Regions from separate parts of the Enterobacter sp. RHBSTW-00175 genome, predicted to be linked through region 3. Evidence: riboswitches for the same ligand, from Rfam matches in the RefSeq annotation. Region 3 holds a riboswitch; each other region holds the start of a gene.
The links. A riboswitch is a leader RNA that binds a small molecule or an ion and turns the genes downstream of it on or off. The one in region 3 is predicted to bind thiamine pyrophosphate.
Positions count from the first base shown of each region.

Region 1 (3,265 bases), 580 kb from region 3:
TTGCGCGCCCGGATGGCCTTTCGCCAGATCCGCTGCGTGGGCGGCAATTTTGTAGGTGATCAGACCCTGTTTGACATCTTCTTTGTTCGGCAGACCGAGGTGCTCTTTCGGCGTTACGTAGCAGAGCATGGCGCAGCCGAACCAGCCGATCATCGCCGCGCCAATCCCGGAGGTGAAGTGGTCGTAGCCTGGCGCGATATCTGTGGTCAATGGCCCCAGAGTATAGAACGGCGCTTCGTGGCAGTGCTCCAGCTCTTCGGTCATGTTGCGGCGGATCATCTGCATAGGGACATGTCCCGGGCCTTCAATCATTACCTGCACGTCATACTCCCAGGCGATTTTGGTCAGTTCGCCCAGCGTATGCAGTTCGGCAAACTGCGCTTCGTCGTTGGCATCCTGAATCGAGCCTGGACGCAGGCCATCACCCAGTGAGAGCGAAACGTCGTAGGCCGCGCAGATTTCGCAAATCTCGCGGAAGTGCTGGTACAGGAAGTTTTCCTGATGGTGCGACAGGCACCATTTGGCCATGATTGAGCCGCCGCGCGAGACAATCCCGGTCAGGCGTTTAGCGGTCATCGGCACATAACGCAGCAGCACACCGGCGTGGATGGTGAAATAGTCCACACCCTGTTCAGCCTGCTCCAGCAGCGTATCGCGGAAGGCTTCCCAGGTGAGGTTTTCGGCGATGCCGTTCACTTTTTCCAGCGCCTGATAAATGGGCACAGTACCAATCGGTACCGGGCTGTTACGCAGGATCCACTCGCGGGTTTCGTGGATGTAACGTCCGGTAGAGAGGTCCATCACCGTGTCTGCACCCCAGCGGGTAGACCAGACCAGTTTTTCCACCTCTTCTTCAATGGAGGAGGTCACCGCCGAGTTACCAATGTTGGCGTTGACCTTCACCAGGAAGTTACGCCCGATGATCATCGGCTCTGATTCAGGGTGGTTGATGTTCGCAGGGATAATGGCGCGCCCGGCAGCCACTTCGTCACGCACAAATTCCGGGGTGATATTTTCCGGCAGACGCGCGCCGAAACCTTCTCCTGGATGCTGGTGGCGCAGCACTTCACCGCGAATACGTTCACGTCCCATATTTTCGCGGATGGCGATGAACTCCATTTCCGGCGTGACGATACCCTGGCGCGCATAGTGTAGCTGGGTTACGCATTTGCCTGCTGAGGCGCGTTTCGGGGTCAGCAGGCCGGTGAAGCGCAGCTCGTCCAGACCGTCGTCGGCCAGGCGCTCTTTGGTATATGCGGAGCTTTGCTCGTTGAGTTCTTCGCTGTCATTACGGGCGTCAATCCACGGCTGGCGCAGCTTTGCCAGACCCTGCTGAACGTTGATCGCAATCTCAGGATCGCCATACGGGCCAGAGGTGTCATACACCGGGATCGCTTCGTTATCTTCAAACTGCGGATCCTCTTTGCTGCCGCCAATGAGCGTTGGGCTAAGCTGGATTTCACGCATCGGGACGCGGATATCCGCCTGAGAGCCGGTAATGTAAATGCGGTTTGAGTTCGGGAAAGCAGTGCCTTCCAGGGTGTCGATGAAGTGTTGTGCTTGTGCGCGTTGTTCGCGACGGGTCAGTTTAGTGGTAGACATAGCTCATTCCAAAAGTGAAGGACATGGCTTGTCAGACGACGGATGAAGCAAGAGGAGATCGCCCAGGGGCGATACAACAGCAGTGTAACTCTTGTTCCCTTCGCAGGTATTAGCCTGATCAGGTTCCGCGGATCCCGAATTAACGGTCTCAGCCCGCGTTTTTGCAAACGCTGGGCACTCCGACAAGAAAAATCCCCCTCGTGAGAGGGGCGAATGTTTGTAAATTACTCGTTAACGATTAAGAACTCAAGCAGGCCGCGCGATGTTCTCTTCGTTACTGATGTTCAAATCGTTGTCCAGCGCGAGGGCGATCAGCTTATCTTCCAGCGTAAATCGCTCTTCCAGGGCTTCGCCAAGATCGGACAGCGCCTGCTGGAACTCAAGATAGTTATCGTGATCAATAGCGTTCTCAAGCGTGGAGTCGTAGTAGTCCATAATCTGCTGAGTGTTGGCTTCCAGCAGCGGATAGAGTTTGCTGGCCGCTAAATACGGCGTTGTCCCTTCCATTTCGCGGATAATACGTTCATAAATATTGAAATGGCCGTCGGACAAGTAGTCGACCAGGCTCTGACAAAAATCATCCAGCGCTTTTTCGTTCAGGCGCATGTAGGATTCTTTGCCAGGCTTAATGCCGACCAGATTGTAATAAGCCACGAGCAGATGCTTGCGTACATGTAGCCAGCGATCCACCAGTTTGTTACTTCCTCCAACGCGCTCTGTCAGGCTTTCCAGCTGGTTTAACATGTTCGACTCCGCAAGGTTTAGAATTGAATCTGCTTACCCAAAATTTAACCACGATGCTAACAACATGTCAGTGAAGCGAAGGTAGTGCAATAGATATGGATCGTATTATTGAAAAATCAGATCTCGGTTGGTGGTTAGTCAGTTACGAACAAAAATTATGGTTGCCCGCAGGGGAAATACCCTATGGCGCGGCAGAAAAATTCGATCTTGTGGGCCAACCTGCGCTGAGGATCGGCGAGTGGCAGGGCGATCCTGTGTGGATGATCCAGCAGGCCCGCCGTCAGGATATGGGATCGGTTCGTCAGGTACTCGATCTTGATGTCGGGCTGTTCCAGCTGGCTGGCCGCGGCGTGCAGCTGGCGGAGTTTTACCGTTCGCATAAATACTGCGGCTATTGCGGCCATACCATGCATCCGAGCAAAACCGAATGGGCGATGCTGTGCAGCCACTGCCGGGAACGTTACTACCCGCAAATTGCGCCGTGCATCATTGTCGCTATCCGCCGGGAAGATTCGATCCTGCTGGCGCAACACACCCGCCATCGCAACGGCGTACACACCGTGTTAGCCGGATTCGTTGAAGTGGGTGAGACGCTGGAGCAGGCCGTAGCACGCGAAGTCATGGAAGAGAGCGGGATTACGGTGAAAAACCTGCGCTATGTCACCTCACAGCCGTGGCCGTTCCCGCAATCACTGATGACCGCGTTTATGGCCGAATACGACAGCGGCGAGATCGTTATCGACCAGAAAGAGCTGCTGGAGGCGAACTGGTATCGTTACGACGATTTACCGCTGTTACCGCCACCGGGCACCGTGGCGCGCCGGCTGATTGAAGATACCGTAGCAATGTGTCGGGCTGATGCTGAGTGACATGTTACACTGAGGCCATGACGCTTAAGGAACTGCAAAAATGACCGAAC
Region 1 covers NZ_CP055930.1:2,384,149-2,387,413, forward strand. Annotated here, with positions in the region: gene thiC (phosphomethylpyrimidine synthase ThiC) at 1-1,602, opposite strand, end outside; TPP riboswitch at 1,681-1,794, opposite strand; gene rsd (sigma D regulator) at 1,849-2,346, opposite strand; gene nudC (NAD(+) diphosphatase) at 2,442-3,215, shown strand; gene hemE (uroporphyrinogen decarboxylase) at 3,256-3,265, shown strand, end outside.
Region 1: another riboswitch for thiamine pyrophosphate. It lies ahead of thiC (phosphomethylpyrimidine synthase ThiC); the one in region 3 lies ahead of thiB (thiamine ABC transporter substrate binding subunit).

Region 2 (3,265 bases), 2.6 Mb from region 3:
GCTGGCGACCTCTTCCGGGCATTTCACCACCCGCTTGTTGACCCACAGCGTATTGGGCTTTTTCCCGCGTAACACCACCTGCTGAGAAAATCCACGCGCCTCTTTGAGGGAATATTCAAAGATATTATTAATTTGCGTGCCATAACCCCGGGCGCGGGTGACCACGCCCTCTTCTTCCAGCGCCTGCATCGCTTTACGCACAGTGATGCGCGATACCCCGGTCAGCTGGCTCAGGTCGCGCTCACCCGGCAAAATATTCCCGTGTTCCAGCACGCCACTACGCACGGCGTTTTTGACCGTTTCGGCAAACTTAAGATACAGCGGCGTGTTGTCCGGCGCGGCGATCCGTTCGTTAAGCTGCTCGATTAACCGGGTATGCGCTTGTTCCATCTGTGTTTTCTCAGGCGTGGTGTTTCCTGTCAGTATACGGCTTACCACCATGCATGAAAATGATGAACCGGCCCAATACCGTGACCCACTTCCAGAGTATCGGCTTTTGCCAGTGCCGCAGAGAGCCAGGTTTTGGCCTCCTGCACCGTATCGGCCCAGGAGTTATGTCGCGGGCGCAGTGCCGCCAGCGCCGCCGAGAGTGTACAGCCTGTACCGTGCGTGTTTTTGGTCTGTACCCTGGGCGCGGTAAACCGCATTTCTCCGTCACGGGTAAAGAGCCAGTCCGGGCTTTCGGCATCATCAAGATGGCCGCCTTTCATCAGCACCGCGCCACAGCCCATGGCCAGCAGCGCCCTGCCCTGCTCTTTCATCTCGCGTTCATTCCGCGCGTGCGGCGCATTCAGCAGCGTTGCGGCTTCTGGCAGGTTAGGCGTGATCAGCGCTACCTGCGGGAGCAGTTTTTGTCGCAGGGTCTCGACAGCAGAAACAGAAAGCAGCGGATCGCCACTTTTGGCCAGCATCACGGTATCGAGCACCACGTTTTGTATCTGGTAGCGTTTAAGCCGTTCAGCCACCGCTTCAACAATATCTGTTTCCGCCAGCATCCCGATTTTTGTGGTATCGATGCGCACATCGCTGAACACCGAGTCCAGCTGTGCCGCGACAAAATCGGGTTCAATACGATAAACCGATTGTACGCCGCGTGTATTTTGCGCCACCAGAGCAGTGATCACCGAACAGCCATAGGCTCCCAGCGCTGAGAAGGTTTTCAGATCGGCCTGAATACCCGCGCCGCCGCTTGGATCGGTGCCGGCAATGGTCAGTGCATTAATTCGCTTCATACCTGTTCCTCCAGGGTGTAGAGCGCATCGAGAAACACACTGGCAAAGCTACCCGGGCCGCGAGAATGCCTGATGGCGACCGTTCCTGCGCGCTTCATAAAGCCACAGGCTGCCGCCACGTTATCCAGCCGGTCTCCAGGCAATGAACAACTGGCGGCCACCACAGCCGAAAGCGCACATCCGGTTCCCACAACGCGCGTCATTAGGGGATCACCCCCTGTCACCGTATGGGTTCGTAGCCCGTCAGTCACATAATCGACTTCCCCGGTGACCACGACGATGGCATTAGTCTGTCGTGCCAGCGCCTGCGCCGCGGGCAGTGCGCTTGAGGCCGTGTCGGTGGTATCTACGCCACGGCCCCCGGCGCTCATTCCGGCAAGCGCCAGAATTTCCGAGGCATTACCGCGAATAGCGGCAGGTTTAAGCGTGAGGATTTGATGGCAAAAACGGGTGCGGAACGTCAGCGCGCCGACCGCAACCGGGTCGAGCGTCCAGGGTTTACCTGCGGCAACGGCGCTCTCTATCGCCCGGCGCATCGACTGCGCGCGGGGGGCGGTAAGCGTGCCGACATTAATCAGCAATGCATCTGCAAAAGTAGCGAACTGTTCAGCTTCTTCCGCTTCAATGACCATCGCCGGAGAAGCACCAAGCGCCAGCAGCACGTTAGCGGTAAAAGTTTGCACGACATCGTTAGTCATGCAGTGCGTGAGCGGGGAACGGGTTCGGAACTGATGTAAAACGTGTAAGTCGAGCAGGTCAGGCTGCATGGTGTCGCTCCTGCCTTGCGTGAAGAAGCGATGACCGGGAAGGCATCTGACTTCCCTACGCTGGCATTATCCAGATCAGGTAATACGGGTATTTCTCAGCCTTCATCGAAGAAGGGCACCCCGAGTCAAATTACACAAAATAATGTAACAGAGGCAGACTAAGGTAAGCTGCACGCAATAGCAAGCCCTGCCCCTTTCAACATCCCCAGCGATACCCACGCTAAACAATCAAATTTTTATCCATTATTTTTTGCCGCAACTATTTTTAAATGCATACATTTAATGTTATTGATTTATGAGTAATTAAACGCTCAGCCGGATTTACCCCGCTTGTACACCACTCATAAATATCCATTAAAAACAATAAATTACAACAATAATATTCATATAGTCATGGGCTTATCTAATAGTATCAAATGTGATCTACATCAAAATGATGTCAGTCCTGATATTGGATAGTTGTCCTCCGTAACCAGTGTCGCTACTAAAGAAACGCATACTAAAATAAGCTCTACGAAAATTCATAACATTTACGATATTCCTTAATCGCCATATTGATACTGTTCGATGAAATTAATTATATATAGCGCAATAGTTTCTTTGTGCCTGGTCGCGACGGGCATTTTTATTGGCATGATTTATTTTACGCAAATAAACCAGTGCTTATAGTTGTCAGGTAAATAAACGAATTGACTCTGTGTCGTTTTCAATAATCAAGGTCATATAATGAAAAAATTAGTGATGATAGCCGTGGCCCTTTCAACGCTGGCAGGTTGTACAGCCCAGGCGGATCGGATGGCGAAATGCGAAGCGCAGGGCATCAGCCGCGATACCTGCTACCTTGCCGAGCAAAACCGTACGGCAGCGGTAAACGCAGCGGCTGAAAAGCAAGCAATGGAGAATGCCGCAGCAGCGGTACAACATGCGCAAGAAGCCAAGATCCACGATCCCATGCGTGAAGCCTCGTTCTCATCGAACGGACTTAATGCCACTATTTCGAACGGCTTTTTTAGCGCAACGGTTAATGGCAAAAAAGCGACCGTTAAACGCTTAAATGCAAATTTTTATGAAATACATGGTAACGGATTTGTTATATCCATTAGCCTTGATGAGAACGGTATTACGGATGCTTCGTGGAATAAAACCAAAGGACGCGAGCACGGACTTTTACAGGTGACACAGAAATAACGAAGCGGAGGAGGCAATAAGCCTCCTTTTCCAGCAAAAAAAGGCACGATTTGTAACACTCTCCCCCCGACTTTTACG
Region 2 covers NZ_CP055930.1:220,487-223,751, forward strand. Annotated here, with positions in the region: gene HV107_RS01030 (GntR family transcriptional regulator) at 1-390, opposite strand, end outside; gene thiD (bifunctional hydroxymethylpyrimidine kinase/phosphomethylpyrimidine kinase) at 432-1,232, opposite strand; gene thiM (hydroxyethylthiazole kinase) at 1,229-1,999, opposite strand; TPP riboswitch at 2,035-2,132, opposite strand; gene HV107_RS01045 (hypothetical protein) at 2,726-3,187, shown strand.
Region 2: another riboswitch for thiamine pyrophosphate. It lies ahead of thiM (hydroxyethylthiazole kinase); the one in region 3 lies ahead of thiB (thiamine ABC transporter substrate binding subunit).

Region 3 (3,265 bases):
GGGGATGTTCTCCAGCGCCTGTAAAAAGAGCCGCGTGGCCATCGGCATGTTGAAAAAAATGTGCGCCAGCAGAATGCCTTTCAGCCCATAAGGGGAGAAGGTCCACTCCAGGCCAAGCAGGGTAAAGAGCGAGGCCAGCCAGCCCTGACGGCCATAGACGCTGAGAATACCGAAAACGGCAACCAGCACGGGCAGGATCAGCGTCATGGCGCACAGGCGCAGCAATGCCTGTCTGCCAGGAAATCGTCTTCGGTAAAGTGCTCGCGCCAGAAAAATGGCAGGAATAACCGACAGCAGCGCCGAGAGAAACGCCTGCCAGAAAGAGAAACGAATGACGTGCCAGAGATAGCTATCGTGCCAGAGAGAGAGCAGATCGCTCTCTGGCGCGTTTAACCATAACGCAAGAAATGCCCCCAGACTTACCGCAACCATCAGGATGGCGGCGAGCAGTCCGGGGAGTAACCAGCCTGCAATTAACGGCTGACGGCGCGTTGCCATTCACTTACCCATGCTGCGCGCTGTGCAGCAACCTGCTGCGGCGTAAACTCCAGTGAGGTTTGCGGTTTAGAAAGCTGATCAAAGCCTGCCGGCAGCGCAACGCTGGTGACCGGATACATCCAGTTGCCCGTCGGGATAGCATTCTGGAACGCAGGAGAAACCATAAATTTCAGGAACTTCTCTGCCAGCTCCGGCTGCTTGCTGGCGGCGGTACGTGCAGCCACTTCAACCTGCAAGTAGTGGCCTTCTGCAAAGTTTGCAGCCGCGTAGTTGTCTTTCTTCTCGGCAATAATGTGGTAAGCCGGAGAAGTGGTGTAGCTCAGCACCAGGTCGCTTTCCCCTTTCAGGAACAGACCATAGGCTTCACTCCAGCCCTTCGTGACGGTGACGGTTTTCGCAGCCAGCTTCTGCCAGGCTTCCGGCGCTTTATCGCCATAGACTTTTTGCATCCACAGCAGCAGGCCAAGACCCGGGGTACTGGTACGTGGGTCTTCGTAAATCACGCGCCATTTCTGATCGCTTTCAACCAGCTCTTTCAGGCTTTTTGGCGGGTTCTTCAGCTTGTTTTTGTCATAAACAAAGGCAAAGTAGCCGTAATCAAAGGGAACGAAGATGTCGTTTTTCCAGCCGCCAGGCACGCTGACGGCTTCGGTTGACACGCCGCTTTTGGCAAACAGCTTAGTTTGTGTGGCAGCGTCCAGCAGGTTGTTATCAAGGCCAAGCACCACGTCGGCTTTGCTGTTTTTCCCTTCCATGCGCAGACGGTTAAGCAGCGAAACGCCATCTTCCAGCGCGACAAATTTCAGCTCGCAGTTACAGTCGGCTTCAAAGGCTTTTTTTACCACCGGGCCCGGGCCCCAGTCGGCCGAGAAAGAGTCGTAGGTGTAGACCGTCAGAACAGGCTTAGCAGCAGCAGGCAGTGCAATCAGCACCAGCAGAGGAAGAACTTTTTTTAACACTTTGCACCTCATAGTTGAGTGGCAAAGGATTTTGAGCGACAGCCTCAAATCCCTTCGCCGGCGTTATCCGGATCAGGTTCGACGGGTATTATCTCAGCGCACATCAGTGATGCAGCACCCCGTTGAGAACGGCGGTATTGTAATGATTTGGTGAATATTGCGAAAGTGTTATGGCTCAGGCGGTGCAAACCAGGCCGATTTAAAGTCAAACCAGCCCAGTGTGTTCATGCGTAAGCCGCGCATACTGCGTTGCCCCTGAATCATCAGCCAGTGGTGGATCAACGGCACAATGGCCTGCTGAGCCAGTAATTGCTGGCACCACGAAGCCAGATTCATCTCGCCTGCGCGCCACTGGGCGGCGTCTTGCTGCCAGTCCCGGTCGATACAGTGCTGGATCAACGGCACCTCGTACAGGTGTGAAAAGAGCGAGAAATCGAGCGGCAGGGTGAAGTTAGCACTGTTCAGCCAGATGTCACTCACCACATCGCCGCGGTGCCACTCGTCATAATCAACTTCCTGGATCTCCAGCGTCACCCCAACGGCTGCCAGCAGTTTCGCCATGATTCTGGCAATAAAGCGGTGCTCTACGTGTTCGCGGTAGAAGGTCAGGGTGATGGACTCTAGCCCTGCGGGTTTTTCGCATGGCACCGGACGCGCGTGGTGCCAGCGTGGCAGCAGCCCATACGCCGGGAACCAGTAGGTCTGATACTGTTCTTCCGCGTGGTAAATCAGGTTAGATGGGGCGAGTACATAGCTTATCCACTTACGAACCTCCTGATTTGCGCCGCGATGGGTGCGGCTGTCAAACAGCAGATAGTAGCAGCCCTCTTCAAGACGGCTTTCGACCGCTTTCTCACCTGTGGTGGGGCCCTCGAGCGTCAGGCCAACGCTCAGCTCTTCGCTGATATCCGGCAATACCCAGACGTTCACTTCGTCGATCAGCGCCCGGTAGCCAAAATAGTCATCAAAAGCGCGGATCTTAAGCTGGTTATTATTGTTGCGTGAAACGGCGTAAGGCCCGGTGCCAATCGGCTGGCTGGCAAAATTATTCAGGGAACTCCATTCGCCGGGCAAGATCATCGACGGCACATAGCCCAGAAGCCAGGGGAGCCATTTGTCTGGCTGCGACAGCTCAATATCCAGCGTCCAGGCGGTCGGCGAATGGATGTGGATGATGTGTGAGTAGAGCGGAAGCTTACGGGCGCGATCCAGCGAAGCGATAACATCGGCCATTTCCAGCTCACGTCCGTGGTGGAAATGAATACCGGGGCGTAAAAAAAATCGCCAGTGGAGAGGGGAAAGTTGCTGCCAGTGGTGAGCGATATCCGCTTCCAGTTCCCCGTTTTCCTCATTTATGCGCGTCAGGCCGCTGAAGATTTGTCGCGCCATATGGGTTTCTGAACGCCGTAACGCCGTGCCGGGTAACAGATTTTTCATTGGACGATAGTAGAGCACCCGCAGAATATGCCGCCCCTGGCGAAAGCTCCGCCCGAGATGTGAAACCAGCATCTGACGTACGGCAGCCTTATCGCCCACCAGTTGCACCAGCTGATCGATCCGGTCCTGCTCCAGCAGGTCTTCTGCGCGCTGCTGTTGCAGCGCAAGGCCGGTGTAGAGGAAGCTCAGGCGTGAACGTTTGCCACGTCCGGCCTCTGCTTCCCAGTTCAGCCAGCCCTGTTGCTGCATGGTGTTGAGCAGGGTACGCATATGACGGCGAGAGCAGTTCAGTAGATCGGCCAGCTCATTTAGCGTGGTGTCCTGGGATTGCCCCTCGCAGCATTGCCAGAGGCGGATAAATTGTTGTTGCA
Region 3 covers NZ_CP055930.1:2,963,342-2,966,606, forward strand. Annotated here, with positions in the region: gene thiP (thiamine/thiamine pyrophosphate ABC transporter permease ThiP) at 1-498, opposite strand, end outside; gene thiB (thiamine ABC transporter substrate binding subunit) at 474-1,457, opposite strand; TPP riboswitch at 1,489-1,589, opposite strand; gene sgrR (HTH-type transcriptional regulator SgrR) at 1,626-3,265, opposite strand, start outside.